DNA from 3 places in the Halomonas profundus genome. Region 2 is predicted to be linked to each of the others. Evidence: predicted binding sites of a transcription regulator. Region 2 holds the regulator's gene; each other region holds the start of a gene.
What was found. Region 2 encodes sigma-54, which starts transcription at its own class of promoters, with help from an activator protein. Its sites were predicted from a motif close to TGGCACNNNNNTTGCTNT; they were not measured.
Positions count from the first base shown of each region.

Region 1: a site for sigma-54 is predicted at 6,076-6,093, ahead of LMS44_RS19720 (NCS1 family nucleobase:cation symporter-1). Genes of this name have one in related genera too.
Region 3: a site for sigma-54 is predicted at 6,704-6,721, ahead of glnL (nitrogen regulation protein NR(II)). Genes of this name have one in related genera too.

Region 1 covers NZ_CP086344.1:4,321,720-4,332,076, forward strand. The annotation lists gene LMS44_RS19705 (CobW family GTP-binding protein) at 1-587, shown strand, start outside; gene LMS44_RS19710 (bifunctional diguanylate cyclase/phosphodiesterase) at 584-3,292, opposite strand; gene LMS44_RS19715 (LysR family transcriptional regulator) at 3,497-4,399, shown strand; gene LMS44_RS19720 (NCS1 family nucleobase:cation symporter-1) at 4,414-5,931, opposite strand; gene LMS44_RS19725 (nitrilase-related carbon-nitrogen hydrolase) at 6,549-7,415, shown strand; gene hydA (dihydropyrimidinase) at 7,478-8,917, shown strand; gene LMS44_RS19735 (NAD(P)-dependent oxidoreductase) at 8,952-10,331, shown strand; gene preA (NAD-dependent dihydropyrimidine dehydrogenase subunit PreA) at 10,328-10,357, shown strand, end outside.
Region 2 covers NZ_CP086344.1:1,932,274-1,942,630, reverse strand. The annotation lists gene LMS44_RS08620 (KdsC family phosphatase) at 1-220, shown strand, start outside; gene lptC (LPS export ABC transporter periplasmic protein LptC) at 221-790, shown strand; gene lptA (lipopolysaccharide transport periplasmic protein LptA) at 802-1,320, shown strand; gene lptB (LPS export ABC transporter ATP-binding protein) at 1,332-2,081, shown strand; gene LMS44_RS08600 (RNA polymerase factor sigma-54) at 2,211-3,626, shown strand; gene hpf (ribosome hibernation-promoting factor, HPF/YfiA family) at 3,724-4,032, shown strand; gene LMS44_RS08590 (PTS sugar transporter subunit IIA) at 4,037-4,507, shown strand; gene rapZ (RNase adapter RapZ) at 4,595-5,527, shown strand; gene LMS44_RS08580 (HPr family phosphocarrier protein) at 5,573-5,842, shown strand; gene pmbA (metalloprotease PmbA) at 5,859-7,199, opposite strand; gene yjgA (ribosome biogenesis factor YjgA) at 7,323-7,844, shown strand; gene tldD (metalloprotease PmbA/TldD family protein) at 7,882-9,333, opposite strand; gene LMS44_RS08560 (YhdP family phospholipid transporter) at 9,330-10,357, opposite strand, start outside.
Region 3 covers NZ_CP086344.1:263,476-273,832, reverse strand. The annotation lists gene LMS44_RS01275 (glycosyltransferase family 4 protein) at 267-1,430, shown strand; gene LMS44_RS01270 (phosphatase PAP2 family protein) at 1,393-1,932, shown strand; gene LMS44_RS01265 (entericidin A/B family lipoprotein) at 2,900-3,031, shown strand; gene LMS44_RS01260 (YqiA/YcfP family alpha/beta fold hydrolase) at 3,037-3,564, shown strand; gene LMS44_RS01255 (DUF6435 family protein) at 3,653-3,826, shown strand; gene ntrC (nitrogen regulation protein NR(I)) at 4,153-5,580, opposite strand; gene glnL (nitrogen regulation protein NR(II)) at 5,577-6,635, opposite strand; gene LMS44_RS01240 (hypothetical protein) at 6,884-7,168, opposite strand; gene glnA (glutamate--ammonia ligase) at 7,447-8,853, opposite strand; gene LMS44_RS01230 (hypothetical protein) at 9,387-10,010, shown strand; gene LMS44_RS01225 (acyltransferase family protein) at 10,062-10,357, opposite strand, start outside.

The DNA of each region.
Region 1 (10,357 bases), 2.4 Mb from region 2:
CGCACGACACCTTCCGCGACCAGCTTGATATGGCCGATGCCGTGGCACTCACCATGCTCGACCAGAGCACGCCCGAGCAGCTCGGCGCCGCTCATGCGTTTGTGGCACAGCGCTGGCCGCCGCGTAAATGGGTGCAGGAAGCTCCCCAAGGCGAACTACCCATAGGACTGTTGACCCAGAGCGGACGCGCCGAAGGGAGCGATATCAGCGTACCCGCCAACCATCAACAGTTGGCGGCAACACCCAGCTTAGCCGGGTCTTTTTTTGATTTTCCGCCCCCGCCCGGCAAGCCCCAGCGTGAAACCGGCACTTCGCTGGGCTACACCAGTACGGGGTTACGTTGGCACCCAAGCGAGCGCTTCGACCTGGATAGCTTGGCCACCTGTTTGGGAGAACTCCCCAGAGAGGCACGCATTAAAGGCGTGTTTCATACCGATAGCGGCTGGAAACGCTTTAACCGCGCCGGAGGTACGCTGAGCGTTGAAAGCAGCGCGTGGCGGCAAGACTCCCGGCTGGAAGTTATTCTTCCCGATATGAGCCCCGCTCTCGATATCGAAGGCCAACTCCGCTTACTGAGGCTGGGTTAAGCGCCCGTAATCAATCTCTCGATGGCCTCTGCGGTAACCGGCCGCCCAAACAGATAGCCTTGATAAGCGTGACAGTCGTGCGCCAGTAGCCACGCCTGCTGCGCTTTGGTCTCTACGCCTTCTGCAATGACCTCTAGATTGAGGCTCTCTGCCAGGGCAATGGTACTCTCGACAATCGCTGCGTTGGCTTGGCTTTCGAGCACCTGCTGCACAAAGGATTGGTCGATTTTTAGTTGATCCAGCGGCAGTTGCGCTAAATAGGCCAGGGACGAGTAGCCGGTACCAAAATCATCCAGAGAGAAGCGTACACCGCGCGCTTTAAGGGCAAGCATTTTATCTCTGGCGTCGTCTCGCGCTTCCACAAACAGTGACTCGGTCACCTCCAGTTTTAGCCGCTGAAGCGGCGCCTGAGTGCGCGCAAACACCCCCTCTACACGAGCCAGAAACTGCTCATCGCGAAACTGAAGCGGACTAATATTCACCGATATGGTCAGTTTGCTTAGCCGTGGATGCTGCGCCCAACGCGCTAATTGATAGCAGGCATCTTCCAATACCCATTCGCCTACATCGTTTATCAGCTCATTGCTTTCCAGCAGCGGAATGAAATCGCCTGGTGAAACAATGCCGCGTTCAGGATGATGCCAGCGCAGCAGCGCCTCAACGCCAGTGATCACGCCATGGTGATCCACTTGGGGCTGATAATAGAGCTGCCACTGCTGGCTGGCCTGCGCTTGGCGCAGATCCGCTTCTAATTTCACATGGGCCAGTAGCGCAGCCTGCATCGAGGGGTCAAAAAAGCACACGCCATGGCGGCCGTTGTTCTTAGCCTGAAAGAGCGCCATATCTACCTGCTGCAGGTAGTCATCCACGCCGTACTCATTGCTGGCCATGATCGCAATACCAATGCTCCCCGTCACCGTGATGCTCTCTTCGGCCAGAGTGATTGATTCGTTAAGAGTTGCCAGCAGCTTGTGCGCAATACGCTCTGCCAGCCGGGTGGTTTGAGCGTAATTGCTATCCACGCCTTCGATTAATACCGCAAATTCATCGCTTCCCAGCCGCGCCAAGGTATCGGTATCGCGCAACATCTGCCCCATTCGCCGAGCAACGCTCTGCAATACTTGATCCCCCGCATAGTGCCCCAGAGTGTCATTGATTTGCTTAAAGTTATCGATATCGATAAATAGCAGTGCGCCGCAACGCTGATGGCGCTGAAGCTCTTTAAGGGCATTACCTATGCGATCCATAAACAGCCGCCGGTTGGCCAACCCGGTTAAGGTGTCATAAAATGCTAACTGATGAATCTCTTGCTCAGCGGCTTTACGCTCGCTGATATCGCTCATGGTGGCCACGTAGTGAGTTAAGGTGCCCTCAACGCTGTAGACAGCGCTAATGGTTAGCCACTCGGGAAACAGTTCACCATTCTTACGCTGGTTCCATATCTCGCCTTCCCAGTTGCCGGTTTTGATAACACGCTTCCATAAACGGCGGTAAAAGGCGGCGTTTTGTAGCCCAGAGCTAAACATGCGCGGATTGTTACCCACTATCTCCGCTTCGCTATAGCCGGTAATGCGGCTAAAGGTCTCATTCACCTTAAGAATGATGCCCTGTGGATCGGTAATAAGGATGCCTAAGTGCGTCTGGAAGGCGGCAGCAGCGATTTGGGCCTCGGCACGAGCCTGTTCACGCTCCTCAATACGCTGACGCAGTTGATGCGACAACGCTAAACGATTCAGGTAGTGGCGCGCCCCCCAAGCACCCAGCAGGGCAATCACTGCCGTCACCAACATTAAAATCAAAGCACGCTGCCGCCAGGCCGAGAGCAATTCGTGAAGATCAACGCCAACCACAGCCAGCATCGGATACTCGCCTACTCTCAGCATGCGAAACAGCCGTTTTCGGCCATCAATAGGTGAGTCAATGTTGATTGACCATGTGGACTTACCACGGGTAAGCCACTCGGCCGTTTCTGGACTCTCAATTTGACTGCCAATCGAAAATGGCTTTTCGGGGGTCGGGTAGCGAGCAATAAATTTTAATCCGGGGTCGACCAGGGCAATGCTCTCGCCGTCATAGACACTCATCTGCTCCAGGGCGTCGGCAAACACTTCAGGTACAATGCTAGAGATGACCACCCCAGCAAACTCGCCGGACGAGGTTTCTAATCGTCGACCATGGTACAAATAGTAGCGTTGGTCACTGATAGACCAGTAAAGCGGGGTAATCAGTTCTTCTTGTCCTGCTTGCTTAAAGGCATTAAACAACGTCGTATCGCTGATATCAGCACCTGCTCTTCGGCTGCTGCGGCCACTCGCCATTACTCGACCTTCAGCGCTCAACACAGCGATTTCGTCCACCATGGGCACATACAGGGTCAGGTTTTCTAGCGAGCGCTGAAGGGCCTGGGCATTATCGCTATCTGGCATGCCTTGCAGGGTTAGCATCTCAGCAAGCCCAAAAAGCGCTTGCCCGCTTTGTGCAAATACGCCTTTTGCCCACTCAGCAACCACATTAGCGCGGGCGGTAATCCGCGACTCGGCGGCCTCAATTTCTTGCCGATACTGTTCACTCAGCAGCCAGCCGAAAAGCACCATCATGACAAGCAGTGCTAGCAGATATAGCGCAATCACATGGCGGCGCTGTTGGCGATAAGTCTTGGTGGCTTTCAATACATCATCATTTACATCATTGGAGGTAGCGGACATCGCGCAGAAGCCTTATTCAGGTAACCCAGGGGGACACCTGATACAGTGTAAAAAGTAACTAAAAATGATACATAACACGCGCTGACACGTGGCTTTATCCGATAGTGCCGCGGTGCTTTTAGGATGTATATCAGTTTTTATCACCGTTAATGCCCTGAAAAGCGTGACGTTATGCATGGATAGCCAATCTACCAGGAAATTGTTATGGCATCGCTGGGCCAAATGAGCGACTACGAGATACGCCTAATCCGTATTTTTAAGACGGTCGTTGAGTGCGGTGGCTTTACCGCGGCGGAAACCACGCTGGGCATTAGTCGTTCGGCGATTAGCCAACACATGAACGACTTGGAGGGGAGGCTGGGGTTTTCGCTCTGCCAGCGGGGGCGTGGCGGGTTTAGTTTAACCGAAGAGGGTAAAGAGATTTATCAGGCAGGGTTAACGCTACTGACCGCGCTTGAAACGTTTAAAAGCGACGTTAACGCGCTGCATCAAACGATCAAAGGCGAGCTGAATATCGGCATCACCGACAACCTGGTAACGCTACCCGCCATGCACGTGACCAACGCCCTGGCAGAGCTTAGCGCGCCGGAGCATGAGGTAACGCTGCACATTCATATGGAGCCTTCTGACGCGGTCATTAGAGGCGTCATGGATGGCCACTTGCACGTCGGCGTAGTGCCTGCAGTGAACCTGCCCACCAGCTTAGAAGCGCGGCACCTTTACGACGAGCCATCGTATCTTTACTGCGCGGCTGGCCATCCGCTGTTTACTGAGGATGATGATACGCTTAGCTGTGCAGATATCGCCCAACACTCGGCTATTTCACCCCGCTATCCGCTACCGATTGAGGCCCGGCAGGCGCATGACGCGCTAAGCCTGCGAGCTTCGGCATCCGACCGCGAAGGCGCAGCCTTTTTGATTCTTACCGGGCGCTTTATCGGCTTTCTGCCTGAACACGTCGCAGCACAGTGGGTGGCAGCGGGCAAGATGCGAGCGTTGCATGCCAACACGCAGCACTACCGCATCCCCTTTGTGCTGATCACCCGCCACGACCGCCGCCCCAACCGAGTGGTCGATGCGTTTCTACGCTTAATCAAAAGCAGCTAAACCCGGCAGTATGTTTAACGCTGCTCGGTTGCCTCATTGGCCATTATCGGCGCTGGCCCCGCCTGGGGCGATGACGCCAACACTTGGCTTGCCACATAGTAAACAATTGCCCCCAGCGCCGAGCCGGTAAACCAGCCGTAGTCGTAGAACCAGTTCATGGTGCCAGTTAACAGCGATAGCAACGTAAGCGCCACTGGCACGCCAAAGGCGATAAAACCCGCGATGTTCACCGCAGGATAAGCATGGTTATCCATATACAGGCTGGGCACATCCAAACGCTGCTTTTTAATCAGGAAGTAGTCCACCGCCATGATGCCCGCGATGGGCCCCAGCAGGCTGGAGTAACCCAGCAGCCAGTTGGAGTACATCTGCTCCAGAGAAACCCCTGGCGGAATAACGCCCGCTTTTTGCAGCAGATCGTAGCCCATCAACAACACGCCCACCGCGCCAGTCATCAGCACGCCGCGCGTCTGGTTAATCAATTTGGGCGCAATGTTCTGAAAATCGTTGGTAGGCGACACGATGTTAGAAGCCGTATTGGTAGAGATCGTGGCGATAATGATCAACAGCATCGCCAGTACCACCCAGAAGGGGCTGTCGATATAGCCAATCAAACGTACCGGGTCGGCAACGGTTTCCCCTACCAGCGTTTCGGAAGCAGCGGTTAACACGACACCGAGTGCGGCAAAGAAAAACATCGTTAGCGGCAGCCCAATCACCTGACCAACGATCTGATCTTTTTGGCTTTTGGCAAAGCGACTGAAATCGGGAATATTCAGCGACAGCGTGGCCCAAAAACCCACCATGGCGGTTAAGCCCGCGAAGAAGTAGCCGTATACCGATGCCCCTTCAGGCCGCGACGGCGGCTGTGCCAGTAGTTCGGACATCGACATATTTGGCCACGCCCATATCATCAGCCCAACACCAACGGCTAACAGCAGCGGTGCGGCGAAGGTTTCCAACCATTTAATCGACTCTGCACCACGAATCACCACATAGAGATTCATCGCACCAAAGACAAAAAAGCCGATGACTTCACCAACACCGCCCATCGCAGCCCAAGCGGGAATCAACTCGGAGAGCAACAGATGAATGGCCAAACCGCCAAACATGGTTTGAATACCAAACCAGCCGCAGCCGACCAGGGCGCGCACCAGACAGGGTACGTTGGAACCTAAAATACCGAACGAAGAGCGTAAAACCACCGGAAAAGGAATACCAAACTTCGTACCGGGAAAGGCGTTTAAGGTAAGAGGAATCAGCACGATCACGTTGGCCAACAAAATGGCAAACAACGCCTCCCCCACGCTCAGCCCGAAGTAGGCGGTTAATACCCCGCCTAGGGTGTAGGTGGGCACGCAGATCGACATGCCTACCCAGAGTGCCGCAATATTCCACTTACTCCAGGAGCGCTCGCTGGCCTGGGTAGGCGCAATATCCTCATTAAAGCGCGAACTACTGCGTACATCGTCCCCTACATCTAGCTCTATCAGCCCACCTCGATCCACCATCTGAGAGGTTGTTTCGGTCATTTTTTATCTCCTCAGCATTGCGTTATTGCGCTGCCTAGCTCCCACGGCCAGTGGAGCTTTTCAAAAAGGCGCTTAGAAATCATGGCTTTTAGAAACCATTGTTTTTCAAAACCATCGTTCTTAGAAACCATAGCTTTTAGAAAACAAGCAATAAGCATGCCTACTTGAAAAAGCAGATCAATTAACTCATTGATTAAAAAGCTGCCTTTCTGGACAACATTATTATTGTTAGCTTGTTATCTTTATATTTTCCCCACCTAAAACAAAAACCAACTAAACAAAGCTAGATCAAAAAAAATATTTGCACCAATTTCAAACAGAAAAAAACCAAAAACACTCGCTATAAATATACCAAACCAATGATTTTAAAAGAATAAAAAAACCATCCAAAACAGTGCAAGACCTCACCAAAAAAGTGAATATCACCAAATGGAACAATAAAAATAAGCAAACTCAATGAGTTAAAGACGATTTAACAAATCTCCTTTAAAGACTTGCTAAAAACACCTACCCAGCGCTACTTTCAACAAAAGCTGTCTATTTCGTCAGCTTTACAAAACTAGTTTCAAGAACACTACAAACATACGCTACACATCAACAATCAGAGGGAGCGTCTCATGCAGAAGATGAAAATCGGGTTGATTCAGATGGGCCTGAAAACCAGCACCGACCTTGAACCAGAAGCTATTCGCGACGCCATGAACGAGGCACATCTGCCAATGATTCAGCAAGCGGCTGACCAGGGCGTGCAGGTGCTTTGCTTCCAGGAAGTGTTTAACCAGCCCTACTTTTGCCCCAGCCAGGACGGCAAGTGGTACGCCGCCGCCGAGCGGGTACCGGAAGGCCCTACCTGCCAGATGATGCAGAAGCTCGCCGCCGAGCACCGCATGGTGATCATCGTGCCGGTGTATGAAGAGACTGAAACCGGTGTTTACTACAACACCGCAGCGGTATTCGACGCTGACGGCAGTTACTTAGGCAAGTACCACAAAACCCATATTCCCCAAGTAGCCGGTTTTTGGGAAAAATTCTTCTTCAAGCCGGGAAAATCCAACTGGCCAGTGTTCGATACTGCCTACGGCAAAATCGGCGTGTATATCTGCTACGACCGTCACTTCCCCGAAGGCTGGCGGGCGCTTGCTCTCAACGGCGCTGAGGTGATTTTCAACCCTTCCGCCACCGTGGCCGGTCTTTCCCAATACCTGTGGGAGTTAGAGCAACCTGCCTCTGCCGCCGCCAATGGCTGCTTTATCGCTGCGATCAATCGAGTTGGAACCGAGGCGCCGTGGAACATCGGCGACTTTTACGGCTCCAGCTATATCGTTAACCCCCGCGGCAAAATCGAAGCTCAGGCCAGCGAAACAGAAGACGAGCTGCTGGTGCACGAGATCGATTTGGACATGGTGCGGGAGGTACGCAACAACTGGCAGTTCTTCCGCGACCGTCGCCCGGAAACCTATACCCGCCTGACCGACGGTGAATGATTCTGCTGGTAAAAAACAGGTTGCTGGTTAAGTTTTCTATTTAAAAACAACAGGAGCGAACGATGAGCTTATTAATCAAGGGCGGCACCGTGGTCACCCACGCCGATACCTACCGCGCAGACGTACTGTGTGTCGACGGTAAAATCCATGCGATTGGCACCGATCTAGATGTCCCTGAAGGGTGTGAAATTGTCGATGCCAGCGATCAACTGGTGATGCCCGGCGGTATCGATCCCCATACGCACATGCAACTGCCGTTCATGGGCACCGTGGCCAGCGAAGATTTCTATACCGGCACCGCCGCGGCCTTGGCCGGGGGCACCACTTCGATCATCGACTTCGTGATCCCACAGCCAGGTCAGTCGCTCCTTGAGGCCTTCGAAACCTGGCAAGGCTGGGCGGAAAAAGCCGCCACCGATTTTGCCTTCCACGTGGCGATTACCTGGTGGGACGATAGCGTGCGAGAGGAAATGGGCACCCTGGTTCATGAACACGGGGTGAACAGCTTCAAACACTTTATGGCCTACAAGGGCGCGATCATGGCCACTGATGACATTCTGGTGGAAAGCTTCTCGCGCTGTCTGGAGCTAGGCGCGGTGCCTACGGTTCACGCCGAAAACGGTGAGCTGGTCTACCACATGCAGCAAAAACTGCTCGCCCAGGGCATGACCGGGCCGGAAGCCCATCCGCTTTCGCGCCCACCCCAGGTGGAAGGCGAAGCGGCCAGCCGGGCGATTCGCATTGCCAGCACCCTGGGCGCACCGATCTATCTGGTTCACGTGTCCACCAAAGATGCCGTGGATGAAATTGCCTACGCCCGCCAGCAGGGTCATCCGGTTTATGGCGAATGCTTAGCCGGGCACCTGCTCATCGACGATAGCGTCTACCAGGATACCGACTGGGGCCGCGCCGCTGCCCACGTGATGAGCCCGCCCTTCCGGCCCAAGGGCCACCAGGAAGCGCTCTGGCACGGCTTGCAGTCGGGCAATCTGCAAACCACCGCCACCGACCACTGCTGTTTCTGTGCCGATCAGAAAGCCGCGGGCAAGGATGACTTTACTAAAATCCCCAACGGCACCGCTGGCGTGGAAGACCGCCTCGCCGTGTTGTGGGATGAAGGCGTCAACACCGGCAAGCTGTCGCCCCAGGAGTTTGTCGCGCTGACATCGACCAACACCGCCAAGATTTTCAACCTCTACCCGCGCAAAGGGGCGATTCAAGTAGGTTCCGATGCAGATATCGTGGTGTGGGATCCCAACGGCACCCGGACGATTTCTGCCAAAACCCACCACCAGAACGTCGATTTCAACATTTTCGAGGGCAAAACGGTGCGCGGCATTGCCCGTCACACCATTAGCAAGGGCAAATGGGTGTGGCGGGATGGTGAGCTGCGTGCCGAGCGCGGTGCGGGCCGCTATTTGGAGCGCCCCGCCTACCCCGGTGTCTTCGAATTGCTGGCCAAGCGCGCCGAGCTGAATGCGCCGATGGCCGTAAAAAGATAACAGCTGTGCCCATAACAACAGCGGAGGCTTTACTGTGACTAGCCCACTGAACCACCTACCCAGCGCAAAAGAGGTCGGCACCTACGACCCGGATACGCTGGCAAGCAACTTTAGCGATCTACATCCGCCGCTGACCCATCGCCAGGCGATGATCGAAAGTCAGCGTTGTCTCTATTGCTTTGATGCGCCCTGCGTCGAAGCTTGCCCGTCGGATATTGATATTCCCAGCTTTATTCGCCAGATCAGCGAGAACAATATCAACGGCGCGGCGGAAACCATTCTGGAAGCCAACATTTTAGGCGGCAGCTGCGCCCGGGTGTGCCCCACGGAAATTCTTTGCGAGCGCAGCTGCGTGCGCAACCACGACGCCGAATGCCAGCCGGTGCTGATCGGTTTGCTGCAGCGTCATGCCACCGACCACATGCAGTTTGACGGCCACCCCTTCAAACGCGCCACTTCTACCGGCAGTCATGTGGCCGTGGTCGGCGCCGGACCTGCCGGGCTCTCCTGCGCGCACCGACTGGCGATGCTCGGTCATCAGGTGACCATCTTTGAAGCCGAACAAAAGCCTGGCGGGCTGAACGAGCACGGCATCGCCCGCTACAAAATGACCGACGACTTCGCCTGCAAGGAAGTGGAATTCTTGCTTGAGATCGGTGGCATCGAGATCCAGTACGACCAACGGCTGGGCGCAAACCTGGAGCTTGCTACGCTCCATAATCAGTACGATAGCGTGTTTCTCAGCTTGGGCCTGGGCGCTAGCCGTGCCCTGGGTTTAACCGGGGAGCAAGCACCCGGTCTGATGCCTGCGGTGGACTACATCAAGGTTCTCCGCCAGACCGACGATCTGGGCAGCCTTGCGGTGGCCAAACGCTGTATCGTGATTGGCGCGGGCAATACCGCTATCGATATGGCCACCCAAATGGCCCGCTTGGGCGCTACGGAGGTAACGCTGGTTTACCGTCGCGGCATTGAAGCCATGTCCGCCACCGACCATGAACAAGAGATTGCCAAAGCCAACGGCGTGCGGATGGTGACCTGGGCCCAGCCCGACGAGATTCTGCTGGATGATCAAGGCCGCGTGACGGGCATGCGCTTTGCCAAGACCCATGATCAAGCGGGCCGCTTAACCCCTACTGGAGAAACCTTTGAGATCGCCGCCGATGCTGTCTTCACCGCCATCGGCCAAGGCTTCGAAGGCGCGAGCCTAAGCGATACCACCGCCGCTGAGCTTGCCCGGGACGGCGAGCGCATTCACGTTAATGAGATGTTCCAAACCTCACTGCCCAATGTGTATGCCGGTGGCGACTGTGTGAAGCCCGGTCAAGACCTTACCGTTCAGGCCGTGCAACACGGCAAACTGGCGGCTCACGCCATTCATCAGGCGCTTGTCGCCAAGCAGGAGGCCGCATGAACACACTCACTTTTACACCACCGGGT
Region 2 (10,357 bases):
GGCTTATTGTGGCGACGACCTACCCGACCTAGCGGCTATCAAACGTTGCGGCGTCGGCATTACCGTGCCAAACGCGCCGGACTATATGCATACCCACGCCGACTGGACTACCGAACGCCTGGGTGGCCACGGTGCCGTACGTGAGATCTGCGATACGCTGCTTGAATCTCAAGGACACTGGGGCGCGGTGCTCGACACCTATCTGCACGGCCGCACGTAAATGTTTAAACGCTTTAAAGTACGCCTCTGGTTAGCCGGGCTAGTCATCGCGCTGGGGATTCTGCTGGTATGGCTTGACCCCCGCGGGCCTCAAGACACCAGCATCGATCCCGAAGCACAGGCTCAGGAACCTGGCCACGTGCTGGAAAATGCCGAGATTACCCTATTCGGGGATAACGGCAGTGTCATGCAGTCGCTAAAAACACCGCGCCTTATCCATACCCCGCAGCGCAGCGAAACCTGGACGGAAGAGCCCGAGGCAGTACTGTATGACAGCGAAAACCGTCAGTGGCTGGCCAGCGCCGCTGTAGGCACGCTCAACACCGCTACCCAAGCCCTGCTGCTGTCAGGTTCGGCTCGGCTGTTTGCACCAGATGAAGGCTGGCAGCTAGATACCGAGCTACTGCACTATGATGGCCTCGAGCAGCATGCATGGAGTGACACACCGGTATTGATGCAGCAACCGCCACAGCAAATGAGCGCTTCACATATGGACGTTTGGCTTAACACCAGCCAGGTTCGCTTAACGGATAATGTGCGCGGCACGCACCCCCCGGCCACACAACGCTAATAGGAACCGCCATGAAAGCCATGATTTCCCCAGCCCTGCTCTACACTGCACTGTTCGGTTTAGCGATACCTTTATCAGTGTTAGCCCAAACCAACTCATCTTCCCAACAAGCCCCAGTGGAAGTGGAAGCCGACCGTTTAGATCTTGATCAGCGGGCAGGCACAGCTGTTTATACTGGGGATGTGGACATTCGCCAAGGCGAAATGCAGCTGCGCGGCGAGCGGGTAGAGATCGAACGCAACGACGCGGGCGAACTCTCGACAGCCACCGCTACCGGTGAGCGCGCCTACTTGCGCCATCAAGGCGAAGGGCAAGAAGGCCCCACGGAAGGCTGGGCGCGGCGGATTATTTATCACGTCGCCGAGCGTCGCGTAGAGCTGATCGACCAAGCCGAACTGACCCAGCAAGAGGACACCTTTAGTGGCGGTCGCCTTGAGTATTTTATTGACCGAGAAGTGATTCAAGCGCGCTCTGACGTTGATGGCAGCGAGCCCCAGCGCATACGCATGACCCTTCAGCCTGAACAATAGGGAGCCTAGCTGTGGCCACTGCTGACACTGCGCCGATCAAAACCCTTTATGCCCACCACCTGGCTAAAAGCTACAAACGCCGCCGAGTGGTCAAAGACATCAATCTAGAGATATCCCAAGGCAGTGTCGTTGGCCTTTTGGGCCCCAACGGCGCGGGCAAAACCACCTCATTTTATATGATTGTTGGGCTGGTCAAATCCGACGCTGGCAAGGTGGGTATCGACGATGTGGATTTAACGCGCGCCCCCATGCACGAGCGCGCAGCCGCGGGGATTGGCTATCTACCTCAAGAGGCGTCTATTTTCCGCAAACTCTCGGTTGCCGAGAATATTATGGCGATACTCGAGACCCGCAAAGAGCTTAACCGCAGCGATCGCGAACAGCGCCTGGAAGCGCTACTCGAAGACTTCCATATCACCCATATTCGCGACAACCTGGGCATGAGCCTTTCGGGCGGCGAGCGCAGGCGTGTAGAAATAGCCCGCTCGCTAGCCACAGAGCCCGCTTTTATTCTGCTCGATGAGCCTTTTGCGGGCGTTGACCCCATCTCGGTAGGTGAGATTAAAACCATCATTCGTGCACTGAAACAGCGCCATATCGGCGTGCTGATCACCGATCACAACGTGCGTGAAACACTAGACATTTGCGATATCGCCTATATCGTCGGCGATGGGCAAATCATCGCCAGTGGCTCGCCCGCCTCGATTCTCACCAACCAAAAAGTAAGGGATGTGTATTTGGGCGCCGATTTTCGCCTGTAATGTTTTTGCCTTAATCGCCCCTAAATAGCGCTTTAAAACAACTTTACGACCAATGGCATGCTTATTGCACTTGCGCCAAGCACTCACTCGCACTAGGGTGGAGCATTCTGATTAACGAGTGGTTCTCAGATGGTCATGAAAGCTTCTCTCCAACTGCGTATCGGCACACAGCTGACCATGACGCCCCAGTTGCAGCAGGCCATTGCGCTGCTGCAACTCTCTACGCTGGATCTTCGTCAAGAAATTCAGCAGGCCCTCGATGCCAATCCCATGCTGGAGCAGGAAGATGAATTTAGTGAACAGGCTGTCAGCGAGCCTAAGGAAGAAGAGTGGTCAGAGAGCATCCCTACTGAGCTCTCGGTAGATAGCGACTGGTCAGATACCTATCAAGATATGGGAAGCCAGGGGGGCAGCAGCAGCGAAGGCCCCGACTTTGAGCGCCAGGCAGCCGGGCAGAGCCTTCATGGCCACCTGCTGTGGCAACTCGCCATGACCGATTTTAGCGCTCGCGAGCAGCTTGTCGCGGAAAGTTTAATCGACGCGCTAGACGCCAACGGCTACCTGACCCAGCCGCTCAACGACATCCGTGAAGGGCTTCGTGCCCAGGGCATTGACGGGCTAAGCCAACGCGAAGTGGAAACCATTCTACTCAAGCTCCAGCAGTTTGAGCCGACCGGCATATTTGCCCGTGACTTGCGTGAATGCTTGATGCTGCAGCTCGCCGCTCTCCCCGATAATACGCCACTGCTGGTTCCCGCCCGCCGCTTGGTGCGGCAGTTTCTCGAAGCGCTTGGCAAAGACGATATGCGTCTGCTGAAACGCCGTCTAGGGCTCGACGACGAACAGCTGGCCGATGTCATCCTGCTTATTCGCAGCCTAGACCCACGCCCAGGCAGCGCCTACGGCGACACCGATGACAGCTATGTCACCCCCGATCTAGTCGTCCGCCACGATAATGAAGGCTGGCATTTAGAGCTCAACCCCGAGGCCCTGCCACGGCTGCGCATTCAGCCCGACTACGCCAGCTTGATTAAGCGTGCGGATAAAAGCGATGACAACCAGTTTCTCAAAGAGCACTTGCAGGAAGCGCGCTGGTTGATCAAGAGCCTCTCTAGCCGAAACGATACGCTGCTGCGTGTTGGTCGCGAAATCATTACCCGCCAGATTGGCTTTTTAGAGCACGGCGAAGAAGCCATGAAACCACTGATACTGGCCGACATTGCCGAAGCCGTGGAGATGCACGAGTCGACTATTTCACGGGTAACGACGCAAAAATATATCCATACACCCCGTGGTGTGTTTGAACTCAAATACTTTTTCTCAAGCCAGGTGAGCGGTCAAGATGGCGACAGCCACTCCAGCACCGCCATCCGTGCACGACTCAAGAAACTGATTCAAGAGGAGCCGCCCGGCAAGCCGCTTTCAGACAGCCGCTTAGTGACGCTATTAGGCGAAGGAGGGATTCAAGTGGCGCGTCGTACGGTGGCGAAATACCGTGAAGCCATGGGCATTCCCTCTTCCAGTGAACGGCGTCGTTTGCGCTAACTTCGTTAACGTTTCAGGGAAACTCTCGACAAGGGCTTTGCAACGCGGCAAAAAGGGTTACAATCGAAGTACAGTCCGATGGATAAGGAGCACGTCAATGCAAGTAAATATCACTGGTCATCACGTAGAACTGACTGACGCCTTGCGTGACTATGTCAACGAGAAGCTTGAGCGTGTAGAGCGCCATTACGACAATATAACTACGGTGCAAGTCACCTTATCAGTGGAGAAAGAGCGCCAGCAGGCCGCCTGTACGCTGCACGCCGCAGGTGCTGACTTACATGCGGAAGCCCTAGACAGTGATATGTACGCCGCTATCGACGCACTAGCGGACAAAATCGACCGTCAACTCGTTAAACACAAGGAAAAAGCACAAGCTCGCGCCCAAGGCGCCGGTGTGCGTTAATTCAATGACGTTGGAAACCATACTCCCCCCGGAACGCGTTCTGTTCGACGTCCCCGGGGGCAGCAAAAAAAGGGTGCTGGAGTTTTACAGCACCTTTATCGCCCAAAATATCCCCAGCCTGGACAGCCAAGAAGTGTTTAGCCGTTTAATCGGCCGCGAGCGCTTAGGTAGTACGGGTATTGGTAACGGCGTGGCTATTCCTCATGCGCGTAGCCCCCACTGCAACGCCCCTATCGCTGGATTTTTGAAACTGGCTGAAGCGATCGATTTTGACGCTATCGACGGCGACCCGGTAGATCTGGTGTTTGTCCTGTTGGTACCCGAAGAGGCAGATGACACGCATCTCTCACTACTGGGTCAGGTAGCGACCATCATGAATGATGCGGACACGCGCCAGCAACTGCGTAAAGCAGCCAGCCAGCGCGAACTGCTTGAGCTGATTACCGCCAAAATTCGCGAGCAATCAGCGGCCTAAGGGTCTGAAACCCTGTTCAGGGCAGATCACAGCAGGTTATCCGCTCACCACCCTCAACGCAGCTTGATCAAAGCAAAGAGAGACTCTATGCAACTGGTGATCATTAGCGGCCGCTCCGGGTCAGGTAAATCTATCGCCTTGCAAGCGCTGGAAGATCTTGGCTACTACGCGATTGATAACCTCCCAGCTATGTTGCTGGGGTCGTTGGTGGATGAACTGCGTGACCAGGGCGACCGAGCACATTTAGCGGTGAGTATTGATGCCCGCAATTTGCCGGGAGCTCTGGAGCGCCTGCCCTCTTTATTAGACGAGTTGCGCCAGCGTAAAATCGTCTTTCAAGTTATTTACCTGACCACCGATGCGCGCATACTGCTTGAGCGTTACTCAGCAACGCGTCGCCGTCATCCGCTGACCCGCGATAGCGAAATGACGCTGGAAGAGGCGATCAATAAAGAAGAGACGACGCTAGAGGATATTCGCGATCTGGCCGATCTATTGATCGATACATCACGATTATCGGTGCACGATTTACGCCGTCGCATTACCGACCAAGTAGCCCATCAGCGGCGCGACAAGCTGACGCTAACGCTGGAATCGTTTGGGTATAAACGCGGCGTACCGTTAGACGCCGACCTGGTCTTCGATGTGCGCTGCCTGCCAAATCCGTACTGGGATCCAACGCTGCGCCAGTTCACTGGCCGCGACGCGGAAATCGTGGCTTTTTTGAACAGCTATCCGATTGTTGATGCCATGAGCGACGACATCTTGGCCTGGCTAGAGCGTTGGCTACCCGCTTACCAGAATAGCCAACGTAGCTACATGACTATCGCGATTGGCTGTACTGGTGGCCAGCACCGCTCGGTCTATATGGCCGAGAAGTTAGCGGAAAAATTGACTCCTAGCATGGGCGAAGTTCAACTTCGCCACCGCGAACTGGGTCTGCACTACACCATAAGCGAACAGTTGGCCGCTCCCCTCGTCAGCGCTTCCACACCTAACGAGCGGCCAGAGACCTCTTAAGCGCGTCTATCCATTAATGACACCACTCGGCGAAAAGGAACCAGGGTGCCAGAACGCATACTTACACTTACCAATCAACGCGGGCTACACGCTCGCGCGGCGACAAAACTGGTCAAATGCGGCCAACAGTTCACGGCAAAAATACGCGTTTACAAACAGCAACAGGCCGCCGACGCCGCCAATATCATGTCACTGCTGATGCTTGCCGCACCTTGTGGCACCGAGCTTAGAATCACCGCCGAAGGCGATGACGCCGAACAGGCGCTTGAAGCGATTCAAGCGCTGTTCGACGCCCGCTTTGAGGAGGATCAGTAAGCCGCCGCTTGGCTTGTTAGTCCCCCGCCACGGTCATGGCATCAATCAACCAGCTACCCGTGTGAACACTGCCACGGGTATCAGTGTCATCGCCAATACCTACTAAGCCAGCAAACATCCGCTCCAGGTTTCCGGCAATGGTGAACTCTTCGACCGGGTACTGCACCTTTCCATTTTCGACCCAAAAACCTGCTGCACCGCGGGAATAGTCACCGGTCACACCGTTGACACCTTGGCCCATCAACTCAGTCACCCAAATACCCCGCCCCATCTCTTGCAACAAGCTTTCGCGTGATTGCAGTGGCGTTGCTAAACGCACGTTACGTGCCCCACCGGCATTGCCCGTGGTTTGCATATCGAGACGACGAGCGCTGTAAGAAGAGAGCATATAGCTGGCAATGCGTCCCTGATCGATAAAGCGATTATTGCGCGTTTGCACGCCCTCGCCATCAAACGGTGAGCTTGCCGTAGCGCCAATCTCCATTGGCCGCTCTTCAAGACTAAACCAGTCGGGAAACAATGGTGTACCGAGCCGGTCGCACAAAAACGAGGCCTGCCGGTAAAGCGCACCACCGGCTAACCCACCGAGCAGGTGGCCAATCAAGCCACTGGCCAACGATGGGTCAAACAGCACCGGAAAGGTGCCCGTTGGCGGCCGTTTAGCACCTAGCCTGCGCAGCGTACGCATCGCGGCTTCGCGCCCCACCTCAGCGGGGTCACGTAGCGCCTTGGGGTCACGGGCAGAGGTGTAGTCATAATCACGCTGCATACCGCTCGCGTCTTGGGCAATCAGCATGCAAGAAAGAGAGTGACTACTGCCCTTTTGGGTACCTAAAAAGCCGTGGCTATTGGCGTAAACGCGCACCCCTTCGCCACTGGAGAGAGACGCGCCATCTGACTGTGAGATGCCGTCAACGTCTCGCCCCGCCTGCTCGCAGGCAAGCGCTAACTCAATCGCCTCATCCGTTGTGAGCGCCCAGGGGTAGTGCACTTTTAGATCGGGCAACTCAGTAGCCATAAGGGAGGCATCGGCCAACCCTGCGGCCGGGTCTTCGCCGGTATAGCGGGCAATCGCCAGCGCTTTCTCTACGGCTGCCTGGATCGAGGCACTGCTGGCATCAGTGGATGAAGCGCTGCCTTTACGTTGACCCACGTATAGCGTGACGGCAATGCCTTGGTCACGGGATAACTCAACCGTTTCAACTTCGCCCAGGCGTACGCTAACGCCTATACCCTGATCGACGCTTGCGCCTACTTCGGCAGCATCCGCGCCCAAGCGCTTCGCCAGCGCTAACGCCTCTTCGGCGCGCGCGGTCAATAGCGACTGCTGCGCGGATGCATCAAATGCCTGTGCCATATGGCCTCCTATTTCAACCGAATGCCTCTCAACCAAAGTCTTGCAAGAGAGTGTCATCGGCGAATCAATGTTGTACTCGCAGCTGGTATAATGCCGCCACGAATCTTGTCTGTGAGTCACACTATGCGTAAGCAACGTCCCGATCCCGTTGAAGTAGAAGAACAGGAAGAACGCCCTAGCAAGTCGCAACTCAAACGCGAAATGCATGCCTTACAGGCACTTGGGGAAACCTTAATCGCCATGCGACCGGCGGAACGCGCCCGTTTCCCCCTCTCTGACGATATGCTACGCGCTATCGAGGAAACCTCGCGTATTCGCTCCCATGAAGGTCGCCGCCGCCATATGCAGTATGTCGGTAAGCTGATCCGTAAAGAGGATCTTACCGCCATTCAAGCCGTGTTCGACTCCATCGACCAGGAGCAAAAGCAGCGCGACCACGCGTTCCACCGACTGGAAAAATGGCGGGAACGCTTAATTGACGAGGGCGATGCGGCAGTTGACCTGTTTATGGCGGAGCACCCCGACGCCGATCGCCAGACACTGCGTCAATTGATTCGCAACGCCCAGCGGGAACGCGAACAGGGCAAACCGCCGACCAGCTCGCGCAAGCTCTTCAAACACCTGCGCGAAACCCTCGCACTTTAAAAACAGCCTCTTTAAGACGGTTTTTCAAGACCGCCTATCAAGACTGCGTGCCGCCGACGGTCAGCTCATCCAATTTCAGGGTGGGCTGGCCCACACCCACCGGCACGCCCTGCCCTTCTTTACCACACACGCCAATGCCGGTATCCAGCGCCATATCATGGCCAATCATGGAAACACGCTGCATCGCTTCCGGCCCGTTACCAATCAAGGTGGCGCCTTTCACCGGCACCGTCACCTTACCGTCTTCAATCAAGTAGGCTTCGCTGGCAGAGAACACAAATTTGCCAGAGGTGATATCCACCTGCCCGCCCCCAAAGCTCACCGCGTAAATACCGCGCTTAACGCTTTTGATAATATCGCTGGGCTCATCTTGGCCCGCAAGCATGACCGTATTCGTCATGCGCGGCATCGGCAGGTGGGCAAAGGATTCGCGTCGCGCATTGCCTGTGGGAGCCATACCCATTAAGCGGGCATTGAGTTTGTCCTGCATATAGCCGGTCAAAATGCCGTCTTCGATAAGCGGCGTGTATTGGCCCGGCGTGCCCTCGTCATCCACGCTCATCGAGCCACGGCAATCCGATAGTGTCGCATCATCGACAATCGTCACGCCTTTTGCGGCCACGCGCTCGCCCATTTTGCCAGCAAAAGCGGAACTGCCCTTACGGTTGAAATCCCCTTCCAAACCATGGCCGACGGCTTCATGAAGCAAAATTCCCGGCCACCCCCACGCCAGCACCACAGGCATTTGCCCCGCGGGCGCATCGACGGCTTCCAGGTTGACCAGTGCCTGACGCACCGCCTCTTTGGCGTACTGCTCGGCAACTTGGTCATCGCGCAGCTTGGCCATGGAGTAACGGCCACCGCCGCCCGCACTGCCACGCTCACGACGACCATTTTTAACCGCGATAACGCTGACATTAAAGCGCACCAGCGGGCGAATATCCGCCGCCAAGGTGCCATCGCTTGCCCGCACCAGCACTACTTCGTAGGTACCTGAAAGAGAAGCACTCACTTGACTGATGCTCGGGTCTGCAGCACGCGCGATTTTGTCAGCCTGTTTTAGCATGGCGACTTTGTCTTCCGCGCTTAGCCCGGCCAGGGGGTCGATTCCCGCATAGCGCGACATGGCGGATACCGGGCGCACCAACTGTCCAGGCAGACGTTGACCGCTGCGGACGATGCCTGCCGCCGTGCGGCCGGTGTCCATTAGCGCATCGGCCGTTATTTGGTTGGAGTAGGCAAAGCCAGTCTTTTCACCTGCCAGTGAGCGTACGCCGACGCCACCGTCAATATTGTAGCTGGCCTCTTTTACCTCTCCATCCTCCAGTACCCAGCCCTCTTGCCAGGTACGCTGGAAATAGAGATCGGCATAGTCAATGCCCGCGCCCATGGCGTAGCCCAACCCCGTTTCCAGAGCCTCTAAATCGAGCCCTCCGGGGGTCAACAGAATGGCAGCGGCCGTATCTACATCACTTTTATATGCGGTCATTGGGGGCCTTCTAAAGTAACCTGCGGCGAAGTCCAAGGGCCTCGCACGCGATAATGGAGTGTCGTGGCGCGATCTAAGGCGTCGCCAAACAGCTGGTCAGCAAGGAACAGCGCGCCACCCACGATGGGTGCGCCAACGGCAATCGCCGCGATCGGTAAACTTTGCGTCACTGGTAGTGTGACGCCAAGCCGCTGGTCAAGTTCACGCGTCACCAGGTTGACACTGCCGGTAAGCGTTAGGGTGGTGGCCGGAGTATCAATTTGCAATGGCCCGCGCAGCGTCAGCAACTCACCAGTAACATCAGCCGTCCCCTTAACACGGTCAAATGCCGTGCCGCGGCCGGTAACGTCGGAAAAATCCAAGCGTAGACGACGTAAAATATTATCGAAATTGAGCAAGCCAATTAAGCGCGCAGGTGCCGATTCCAGAGTGACAAAGCGGCCATCACGAATGTCGGTACTGATATAGCCATCTGAGCGGCTTAACTCCAACTGCCAGGGCGCCCCCGGCCAATCAAGCGAAGCAGCCACATCGGTACTTCGGCTACGCATGGCCACCGGTTGGTCAAGACGCTCAAGGGCGGTGCCGATGTCGCCACCCTGAATCGTAATGTCCGCACGGGTATGACTGGAAACAGCGTCCCCCTCCCAGTAAAGCTCACCTCGCGCAGAGAGCTGACCCAGGGTTAAGCCAACGGGGGTAAGCGAAAAACGCTCGCCGTCAGTTTTCCAGTAAGCAGTCAAAGGGCCGAAGCGGCGCGGCCCCATAGCAATTTCGGCTAAGCGTAATCGTCCATTGGGCACATCGGCTAGCCAATCAGGAATGGCCACAGGCACCTTGCGCTGGGTGTCGACCGTTTCCATCCAGGAGTCTGGCATCGGAGCATCGCTGTCGTGTTCAACATTGGCTAACGCCAGCAAGCGATCAAGCGCCAGCGCTTCAATGGCCACATCTAACGGTTGCGGTGATTGAGCATCGTACAGTAAATGCCCAGTGACCAGATTACCGCTTAGCCCCAAATCGA
Region 3 (10,357 bases), 1.7 Mb from region 2:
ATAACGCCTCAACACAGGGAACCTTAAAGGAGTTATGTTTCATTAATCTTAAAGTTTTATTTTTTGGGAACTTATTTTTTTATGCGCTATTAAATAAAACTGCCATCCAAATTTAACATTGAACTGATATTAGAACAGATGGCTGTAGCACTTTGTCTACTAGCCTATTTATTTAAGCGTGTCATCACTTATTCACCTGTTTGTCTCGGCAGTGTCATTCACCCCACCCACACTGAACGAAAACGTGATAAAGGGATGAATCGCTCATGCGGCTCTGCATCGTTAGTGAGACATGGTCACCGGACATCAATGGCGTTGCCCATACGCTGAGCCGGTTAAGCTATGAACTTAACCGGCAAGGAGTGCCGGTGGATGTGATCCGCCCTCGGCCACGATCTGCGGGTAATGCAACCGGTATTAACCGCGAGCTACAGGTGCAGCGCCTTGCCCTACCTGGCTACACCGATGTGCAGGTAGGGCTGGTTAGGCCCGTTACACTGCGCCGCTTTTGGCGCCAACATCGCCCCGATATCATCTATGTAGCGACCCAAGGCCCTCTCGGCTGGGCGGCACGCCAAGCGGCACGGCAACTCAATATCCCCCTGGTAGCGGGCTGGCACACCAACTTTGACCACTACTGTGAAGATTATGGCGTCAATTGGTTGGCCTCGACCACACGCCGCTACCTGCGCTACTTCCATAACGGCTGTGACCTAACGTTAGTGCCTACTCATCAGCAGGCTAAAGCACTGCAGCGTCAAGGGATTCGGGGGGTTCATGTGCTGTCACGCGGGCTGGATGGCGAGCGCTTTTCACCTGCCCACCGTGACCCTTCATTACGCGAACGCTGGGGAGTTAGCGAGCATCAGCCGGTGGCCCTTTACGTTGGCCGACTAGCCGCAGAAAAAAATCTCACCTTGCTCCATGAAAGCCTTCAAGCCATGCGTGAGGTGCGGCCCGATATCGCCCAAGTGATCGTCGGCGATGGCCCCGCACGGGCACAATTGGAAAAGGCGCTGCCCGATGCCCATTTCACCGGCTTCGTGGGGCAGGGATCGCTTGCTCGCCACTATGCCAGCGCCGACCTGTTTATTTTCCCCTCGCTTTCAGAAACCTGGGGCAATGTGGTGGCGGAAGCCATGGCCAGCGGCTTAGCCGTGGTGGCCTATGATCATGCAGCCAGCGCTGAGCTCATTAGCAGCGGCCACAACGGTGTCACCGTACCCGCTGGCAATAGCACCGCTTTTCAACAGGCAGCAGTTGAGTTGTGCCAACACCCAGCTGACTACGCTCGTTTAGGCCGAGTAGCGCGTTTACGCGCCCTTGAGCAGAGTTGGACAGGTATTGCCGAGCAGTTTTTGCGTTACTTACACCAAGCCCAGGAGGCTCATCATGCGCCCGCGTCCGCTTGTCGTATTCGATCGTCTTGACCTGCTGGAGTGGCAGTTCTGCCAGCGCATTGCGCGGCTATCGATCTACCGCCCCTGGCGAATCACGCTTCAGGCCGCCAGCCGCTTAGGCGATTGGCCTATTTGGGTGCTGCTGATTCTCGCCCAGCCCTGGCTTCAACCCAATGGCGCCTGGCGCGTACTGCAGTACAGCGTTATCGCTCTATTTGCCGTGGCGGTTTATCGACTGGTGAAAACTCGCTTATGCCGTGAGCGACCCTTCATTACCTATAGTGAAGGCATCGAGTGCTGTGAACCTGCCCGCGACCGTTACAGTTTTCCCAGCGGCCACACCATGCACGCGGTGATGTTTAGCGTCTTGGTCGCCGCCCACACGCCCTGGCTACTACCGGTGGTATTGCCATTAACGCTTCTAATAGCGGTCTCACGGGTAGGCTTAGGGCTGCACTATGTCAGCGATGTACTGGCAGGGGCAGCGATGGGCTACGCTTTTGCCTTGGCCAGCCTGTATTGGATGGGGTAAAGCGCGTCCTGCCCCCCCCCCCAATGGACAACCCTTTGATGGACAGCCGCGTGATAGACACCAGCGCAAAAACGCCCGCATAAGCGGGCGTTTTACTTTCAAGGCAGATAGTTAAACGTCGGGCGGCATGTCATCGCGTTCATCAATACTGGCCGTAAACGATGTCTTAAGCATCATATACACGCCCACGCCTGAAAACCCTAAGAACAAAACAAACATGCATAACATCAATGCCATCGCCATAATCTTGTCCCTGATCGTGCGCGGTCGTTACGTTGACGTTTTCTAACCGCTGCATTTTGGTTTCATCGAAGGATAGACCAAAATCACACTTTTTTCTGTACAAAAGCTGTGCAAAAACCAGAGCCTTATAGAAAGTACTTATCTATCAAATGATTATTTAAATCACACATGCGAAAAAACCACCTCACTTGCATGAGATGGTTGATTCGCATCGGTCCGCTCCCTGGTTTGATGAACAGCGCCTCCTTACGCTGCAACCAGTGAGTGGGCTAATTGTCCCTTAAACATCCTGTTCATTTTTCGGCTTCCTGCCTTCCATTTTGCTGTTAGCCCACTCACTCAGTTACTGGTGAAAAATGTTAACTCGACTAGCGTTAAGTGACTGAATTTAAAAATGACTTACTTTATTCATTTGCGAGTATTTACTTGGTTTCTTGCTGGATTCTACTTAGTAACTGCAGGCAATGAGCCAAATCATGCCAATAACGAATATAAACATTAAAAAACAACTACTTAAAACAATAAAAAGCGAATGACAAAGCACTCTCCACCTCTATTTTTCATGTATAGAAGTGGCACATGCGACATAAACATACGGTTTCGAGGCACACTGCTATGCTTCCTTGTGTTTAAACGTATTGAAAACCGTAGCGTATCGTCACGACAGAGGGTATTTTTGCTTTCTACTCCTTTCACTAACGGTATGCCTTCGAAGGAGGCTTTTATGAAACGCACTATCGCCCTCGGCTTCGTGATGGTGGTGACCCTGATGCTGGTCAGTGGCTGTAATACCATTCGCGGTGCGGGTGAAGACCTTCAACAGGGTGGCGAAGCTATCCAGCGTGCAGCGAGCTAACCGTTATGATGACCGTTTATCTATCCCATGGCCTTGAGAGCGGGCCAGGCGCACTGAAAACCCAAGCGATGAAAGGTGTTGCGCAAAAGCTGGATGACTGTGAGCCGGTGGTCATGGATTATCGAGGCATAGCAGAACCACAGCAGCGCCTTGAATACCTTCTGAGAGTATTAGCCGAGCGCGGAGATGATCCTGCCCAGTGTGTACTGGCAGGCTCCAGCTTGGGGGGTTGGCTAAGCGCGGCGGTTAGCGCTCAGCAGCCGGTGTTGGGCTGCTTTCTGCTGGCGCCTGCGTTGGGACTTGCCGACTATCCGGAAACGTCACCGGTTATTCAGGCGCAGCACAGCCATATTATTCACGGCTGGCGGGATGATGTGGTTGCCCCTGAACCGGTGATCGAACGTGCTCGTCTTCAGCGCCTATCGCTGCGGATGGTTGACGACGATCACCGCCTGCACGCGAGCCTGGAGACTATTTTATGTGATTTTGAGCGCTTCTTATGCCAGTGCGCCACGCCTAATCACTACGATTAGCAAGGCTAGTTAAAGCAAACATTCGACACGAGCACTTCAATCCTATACAAATAGTGTACAAGAGACATTGATAGCGAGGAGATTGCTCATGTTAGGTATGTTTAAGCGTGACCCCAAAAAGAAGCTTCAACAAGAGTATGAGCGCAAACTACAAGCCGCCATGGAGGCTTCACGCAATGGCGATATGCGTGCCAATGCCACACTTACTGAAGAAGCCGAAGCGTTACTTGCCGAAATCAGGCGCATTGAAGCGACACAATAACTGCCATAGACAACGCGGTTGCTGCCCAGCGTCACTTCGGCAGCCTACCCAAGCCCAGGGTAGTGGTGGCAGGATGAGCAGCCACTCACCAGTAGCGACTGCACTTTGCCCACCCCCACCACCCTAGCCGATGCGGTATATATACTCGCTGGCGACTAGGAGCCTGTCTGGCTTGGCCGATCGTCGCGAGAAGCACGAATTTTGAGCCAAATTTATCGATCGATTGAGGCGAATAGCGTGCTATTTAACGAAATCGATCGAATAAAGTTGGCCAAAATACCGGGATTCGCAGTAGATCAGTGTTAAGCCAGACAGGCTCCTAACGTTTACTCGTCAGCGAGTGCCGGTAGCAGTGTTTTCAGTTTACGCGTGAGCGTATTGCGCCCCCAGCCCAGCAGCTCGGCGGCTTCACCTTTGCGCCCGCCGGTATGTTTTAGCGCTGTCTCAATCAGAATCCGCTCAAAATCGGGCACCGCTTCTTCCAGTAGATGGGTATGGCCTTCGGCCAGGGCATGATCCGCCCAGTCACGAAACGCCGTGCGCCAATCGCCGTGGGCACTGCTTTCAGAAGCGCTGGGTGAACGCAGCTCCGGCGGTAGATCTTCAACCAGAATCTCACGCCCTGATGCCATCACGGTGAGCCAACGGCAGATATTTTCTAACTGCCGCACGTTGCCGGGCCACGGCAAACGCGTTAGGTGGGCTTCCGCTTCGCTGGTCAGCACCTTGATATCGGTCGTCAGCTCTTTCGCCGCTTCAGCTAAAAAGTGCCGCGTTAAACGAGGGATATCTTCGCGGCGCTCGGCAAGCTTGGGCAGGTGGATACGGATCACGTTCAGGCGGTGGAACAAATCCTCCCGGAAGCGGCCGTCATCCACCAACACTTCTAGGTTTTGGTGGGTGGCAGCAATAATGCGCACATCCACTTTGACCGGCGTATGCCCGCCAACGCGATAGAACTCTCCATCGGCCAGCACGCGCAGTAGCCGCGTTTGGGTTTCAGCGGGCATATCGCCTATTTCGTCTAAAAATAGCGTACCGCCGTTGGCTTGCTCAAACCGCCCCTGGCGCTGCTGGGTCGCCCCGGTAAAAGCCCCCTTCTCGTGACCAAACAGCTCAGACTCAATCAAATCACGGGGAATCGCCGCCATATTGAGGGCAATAAACGGCTTGCCCGCACGAGGGCTATGCTGATGGAGTGCCTGGGCAACGCGCTCTTTGCCGGTTCCCGACTCCCCATTAATCAACACCGTGATGTGGGAGTGTGAGAGGCGACCAATGGCCCGGAACACCTCCTGCATGGCGGGGGCTTCACCGATAATTTCGGCGTTCAAGCCTTCCGGCACGGTCACCGGACGCTGGCGTTCACGGGCGTGGGCCACGGCGCGGCGCACCAGCGCTAGGGCCTCATCAACATCGAACGGCTTGGGCAGGTATTCAAATGCCCCGCCCTGATACGAGGCCACGGCGCTGTCCAGGTCGGAGTGCGCGGTCATCACGATCACCGGCAGGTCAGGATGCGCTTCGCGTACCCGGGACATTAGATCCAGCCCATCGATACCCGGCATACGAATATCGGTGACCAGCACGTCGGGTGGATTTTCCAACAAACGTGTCAGGGCAACGTCGGCGCGCTCGATACACTCAACGTCAAGGTCGGGTTGCGCCAAGGCGCGCTCCAACACCCAGCGGATAGCGCGGTCATCATCGACAATGACCACCCGCGCAACATCATTACGTGCAGCCTCAGTCATGACGCTTCTCCGGTGAAATTAATAACCATGGGAATCAGTAAACGAAATTCGGTGTGTCCAGGACGTGAATCGCATTCAATCAATCCTTGATGCTGGTGCAAAATCGACTGGGCAATAGAGAGCCCAAGGCCGCTGCCTTCCGCGCGTCCCGACACCATGGGGTAAAACAGTGTTTCCTGCAGCGTATCGGGAATACCGGGGCCGTTATCGATCACGGCGACTTCACTGACCAGCCGGTGACGTTCGGCGCCAAGCGTAAACTGGCGACGGGCGCGGGTGCGTAGTATTAAAGTGGGCTCCGGCGTTTGTGCATCGCTCATGGCCTGTACCGCATTGCGCGCCACATTGAGCACCGCCTGAATCATTTGCGATTCATCGCCGGAAAGGTCGGGCAAACTGGGGTCGTAATCACGGCTGATTGTCACACTAGGGTGTTCGGCAATCAGCAGCGCCCGCACTCGCTCCAGCACCTTGTGGATGTTGACTGGCTCGTGTTTAAGCATCCGGTTAGGGCCGAGCATGGAGTCGACCAGGTCGCGCAGCCGATCCACCTCTTCAACAATGATATGGGTATATTCGCGCAGCGCCGGGTCGTCTAGATCACGCTCTAGTAGCTGTGCTGCCCCGCGAATGCCACCCAGCGGGTTTTTGACTTCATGGGCGAGCCCGCGGGCGAGCACCTTGATGGTCTCCTGGCGTGTGGTTAGCGCCTCTTCCCGGGAGATCTGCATCAGCCGATCCCGCGGCTCTACTTCCAGTAGCAGCTCATCGTCGGATAAGGGCGTCACCGTGTAGTCCACCGTGAGCGGTTCGCTATTCAACGGGGTAATGCGTGCTTCACGCTGGGTATAGGGGTGAAACGCATCCCGCGCCTTGGCCAATACTTCGTCAATGCTTACATCCCCGCCAAGTAGCGTATCCAGGCTGATGCCGTGAACACGGCTAAGGCTGACCGCTAACAACGCTTCAGCGGCAGGGTTCATCCATCGCACACGCAGTTCGCCGTCTAGCAGCAATACCGCTGTGGTGAGATGCTCAAGCAAACGCTGATGCATGGTGGTGTCCTGAAAAATCGCGTCTTCCATCGCCGATACAGACCTACAGGTGGATGATCAATGAGGGAGCTGCAAAAAGCGCGCCAACTATACGTTTATGTCCATTTGCACGGCTTGCGGGCATCGCAGCGAAAGAGCGCGAATCGTTTTAGCGCACTTGCCGTGCCAAATGCTCCTGCTCATGCACCACTTTAGTGCACCCAGGTTTTGGTAGGTAATACTTAGGGCTGTTTTTTTGATCGCGTTTATTAAAGCGCTCTTAAGGAACCGTAATCGTCACCGCTGCCGTGCGGTGCTGTAAACGCTGGCTGCTCTCCAGCATTCTGCCTGGATCTCGTGCCCCCTTGCGGCAGGCCCGTTAACCAGAAGACATCGCTGTGCAGCGCTTTCTGGCTAATCTCGCCATTCACCAACAGCCGTACCTGATGGTCGTCGCGCAACGGTGGCGCAATAACCACCTCCACCACGGTCATTCCCTCTTCCACCTGTGCGCCTTGCTGGGGCAGAGCGATCGAAAAGTGATCGTAGAGCATTAAAGGACTGCTCTGGGTTATCGGTAAAGGTAACGTTGCCGTGCTGATCGGTCACCCGGTAAACCGCCTGCCCGAACGCCGTGCCACCCACTACCCCACGCCCAAGAGAGCTACCAGCACACTGCTCATCGCCCCTCTGGCACGCTTCTCAGCCTCCCAGCAATAAAAAAACCCCGCCGTAGCGGGGTTCTATTGGCAATCATTGTTACCACCGCCTGGCTGATAGTAACAGCCAGAGGCGAGGAACGCTGATTAGCAGCTGTGCTTAACAGCTGTACTTAACAACTGTAGTACATATCAAACTCGATGGGGTGAGTGGTCATACGAATACGCTCCACTTCTTCCATCTTGAGGTCGATGTAGGCATCGATCATTTCGTCGGTGAACACGCCACCTTCGGTCAAGAACGCACGGTCAGCGTCGAGGGCTTCCAGTGCTTGATCCAGGCTGTGCGCCACAGTCGGTACTGACTTGCCTTCTTCTGGCGGCAGGTCGTACAGGTTTTTGTCCATGGCATCGCCAGGGTGGATCTTGTTTTTGATACCGTCGATACCCGCCATCAACATGGCAGAGAACGCCAGGTAAGGGTTGGCAGTCGGATCAGGGAAGCGCGCTTCCACACGCTTGCCTTTCGGGCTGGCGGTGTAAGGAATACGGATTGAAGCCGAACGGTTGCGGGCACTGTAGGCCAGCATGACCGGCGCTTCAAAGCCAGGCACCAGACGCTTGTACGAGTTGGTAGAAGCGTTAGTAAAGGCGTTCAGGGCACGGGCGTGCTTGATGATGCCGCCGATGTAAAAAAGCGCCATTTCAGACAAACCAGCGTACTCGTCACCGGCGAACTGGTTGTTGCCATCTTTCCAGAAAGACTGGTGAACGTGCATACCCGAACCGTTATCACCGACCAGCGGCTTCGGCATAAAGGTGGCCGTTTTGCCATACGCGTGGGCCACGTTGTGGATCACGTACTTCATTTCCTGAACTTCGTCAGCTTTCTTCACCAGCGTGTTGAACTTAACGCCGATTTCGTTCTGACCTGCGTTGGAAACCTCGTGGTGGTGTACCTCGACGGTCTGACCAATCGCTTCCAGGGTATTACACATTGCGCCACGAATATCGTGGAAGCTATCGACCGGAGGAACCGGGAAGTAGCCGCCTTTAACGCGCGGGCGGTGGCCAAGGTTGCCGCCTTCCACGACACTGTCGGTTGCCCAAGCGCCTTCGTCGGAGGTGATTTTGTACATGGAGCCCTGGATATCAGACTTCCAATGCACTTCGTCAAAGATAAAGAATTCAGGCTCAGGGCCGAAGAACGCGGTGTCGCCCAGGCCAGTAGACTGCAGGTAAGCTTCTGCGCGCTTAGCGATAGAGCGCGGGTCACGATCATAGCCCTGCATAGTGGCCGGCTCGATGATGTCACAGCGCAGCACCAGCGTCGCATCTTCGGTGAAGGGGTCGAGGTAACCCGTACCATCTTCCGGGCGCAGAATCATGTCGGATTCGTTAATGCCCTTCCAACCTTCAATAGAAGAGCCATCGAACATTTGGCCATTCTCGAAGAATTCTTCGTCTACATCGCGCGCAGGCACGGTCACGTGCTGTTCTTTACCGCGAGTGTCGGTGAAACGCAGGTCTACCCATTTAACATCGTGTTCTTCAATTAGCGCGAGAGTCTTGGCTGACATAGTGTCCTCCGGTATGAGCGTGGCTTAAAGCTAACGACAGTAAGCTACCGATAAAAGTGTTGTTCGACAAAATACGTGCTAAACCGCACGTTTGTCATTCTTGTTCGCTCAACGTTTGCCTGACATTGGTTAACAAATCGCTCAGCGAGCATTTCAGACCGGCTATCGTTTTAGCACGCCGCAGGGCTTATGCCTACGGCCCGCTAGCCGCTTGCAAATACAATGCAGAGAACATGCCAACACTGCACCAATATGGCATAAAAAAACAACAACTATCTGTTTTATAAACATTAAAAAATGGCTTCGAATGCCTCTTGATGACGCATAACGGCGCAACAGGCTGTTCTGAACCGTCAAAAAAACCTCTTATGCACCAAAATAGAACAAAAATAATGCCGAGCGCCCCATCAAAGTGCACAAGTCATACTTAGCGCTGTTTTTTAGCTCGCAAATTTTTTTACTTGCTACGCAAATAAACCAGCTACTACAATAAATTACAATTTGATAGATTTGCTCACAATCGGAGTCGGCAAATGGGATCGGTCTGCTTTATCGTTGATGCCATGGTGACGGGTGAAATGTTGCCACGCCACTTAAAATCCATACGTGAATCCGGTGTCGCCGACCACTTGCTGCCCATTTTGGTGACAGCCACTCAAGCGCAAGCACGCCTGAGTGCTATTGAACAGCGCTACCATGCTCATTCGCTGATTACACCATCAAGGCCGCTGGGGGCTCGCTTGAATAAAGCCGCGTTTACCAGCCAAGCAGAGTGGCTCATCATTGCGCTACAGAAAAAACCACTGCCTGCGGAGCTTTGGTGTGCACTCTATTCACAGCTCAACACTTACACCCTTGACGCCTTGATTATTGGCCTCACCCGGCCATCGCTGTCGGAACGCATCCTGCGGCGCTTATTGGCCAGTGCTTTACTTTTGCCGCCCTACATTGCCGTGAGGCGAGCCTGGCTAGAACGCTTGGGTGGGTTTGACCCTGAGCTGGACGATAACAGCGCGATCGACGATTTTCTGCAACGTTTACACGCTTGCCCTACGCGTTTAAAAACCTACAACGGAAACCTGCTTAGACTAACGAAAGAGCCAGAAAACCCTTTTCTGGCTAACGCCCCGGTTACGGCTTTCACTCCACGCCCATGATGCGTTTTCTACCGATATCATCCACAGATACCATCCACCGCCACTCTCTGACTAACTTACCTTTAGTCGCTTGCCGAACAGCATGGCGCCCAGTGTCGTGGTATTGGCGAGCTTATTAAGCCCCACTGACCCCACCACACCAACCGCCATAAGCGCCAGTGCATACACGCCAATGGGCAACGACAACGGCTCGACAGCCAGATCAGCGAGCACAAAGAACATGGGGTGAGCCAAGTAAATGCCAAACGAATACGCATTAATGTGGCGCACCCACAAAGGCGCAGGACGCCCGGCCAAGTAGCGCATGGCACACAGCGTGAACAGCACGAAGAAAGGAATGACCCACA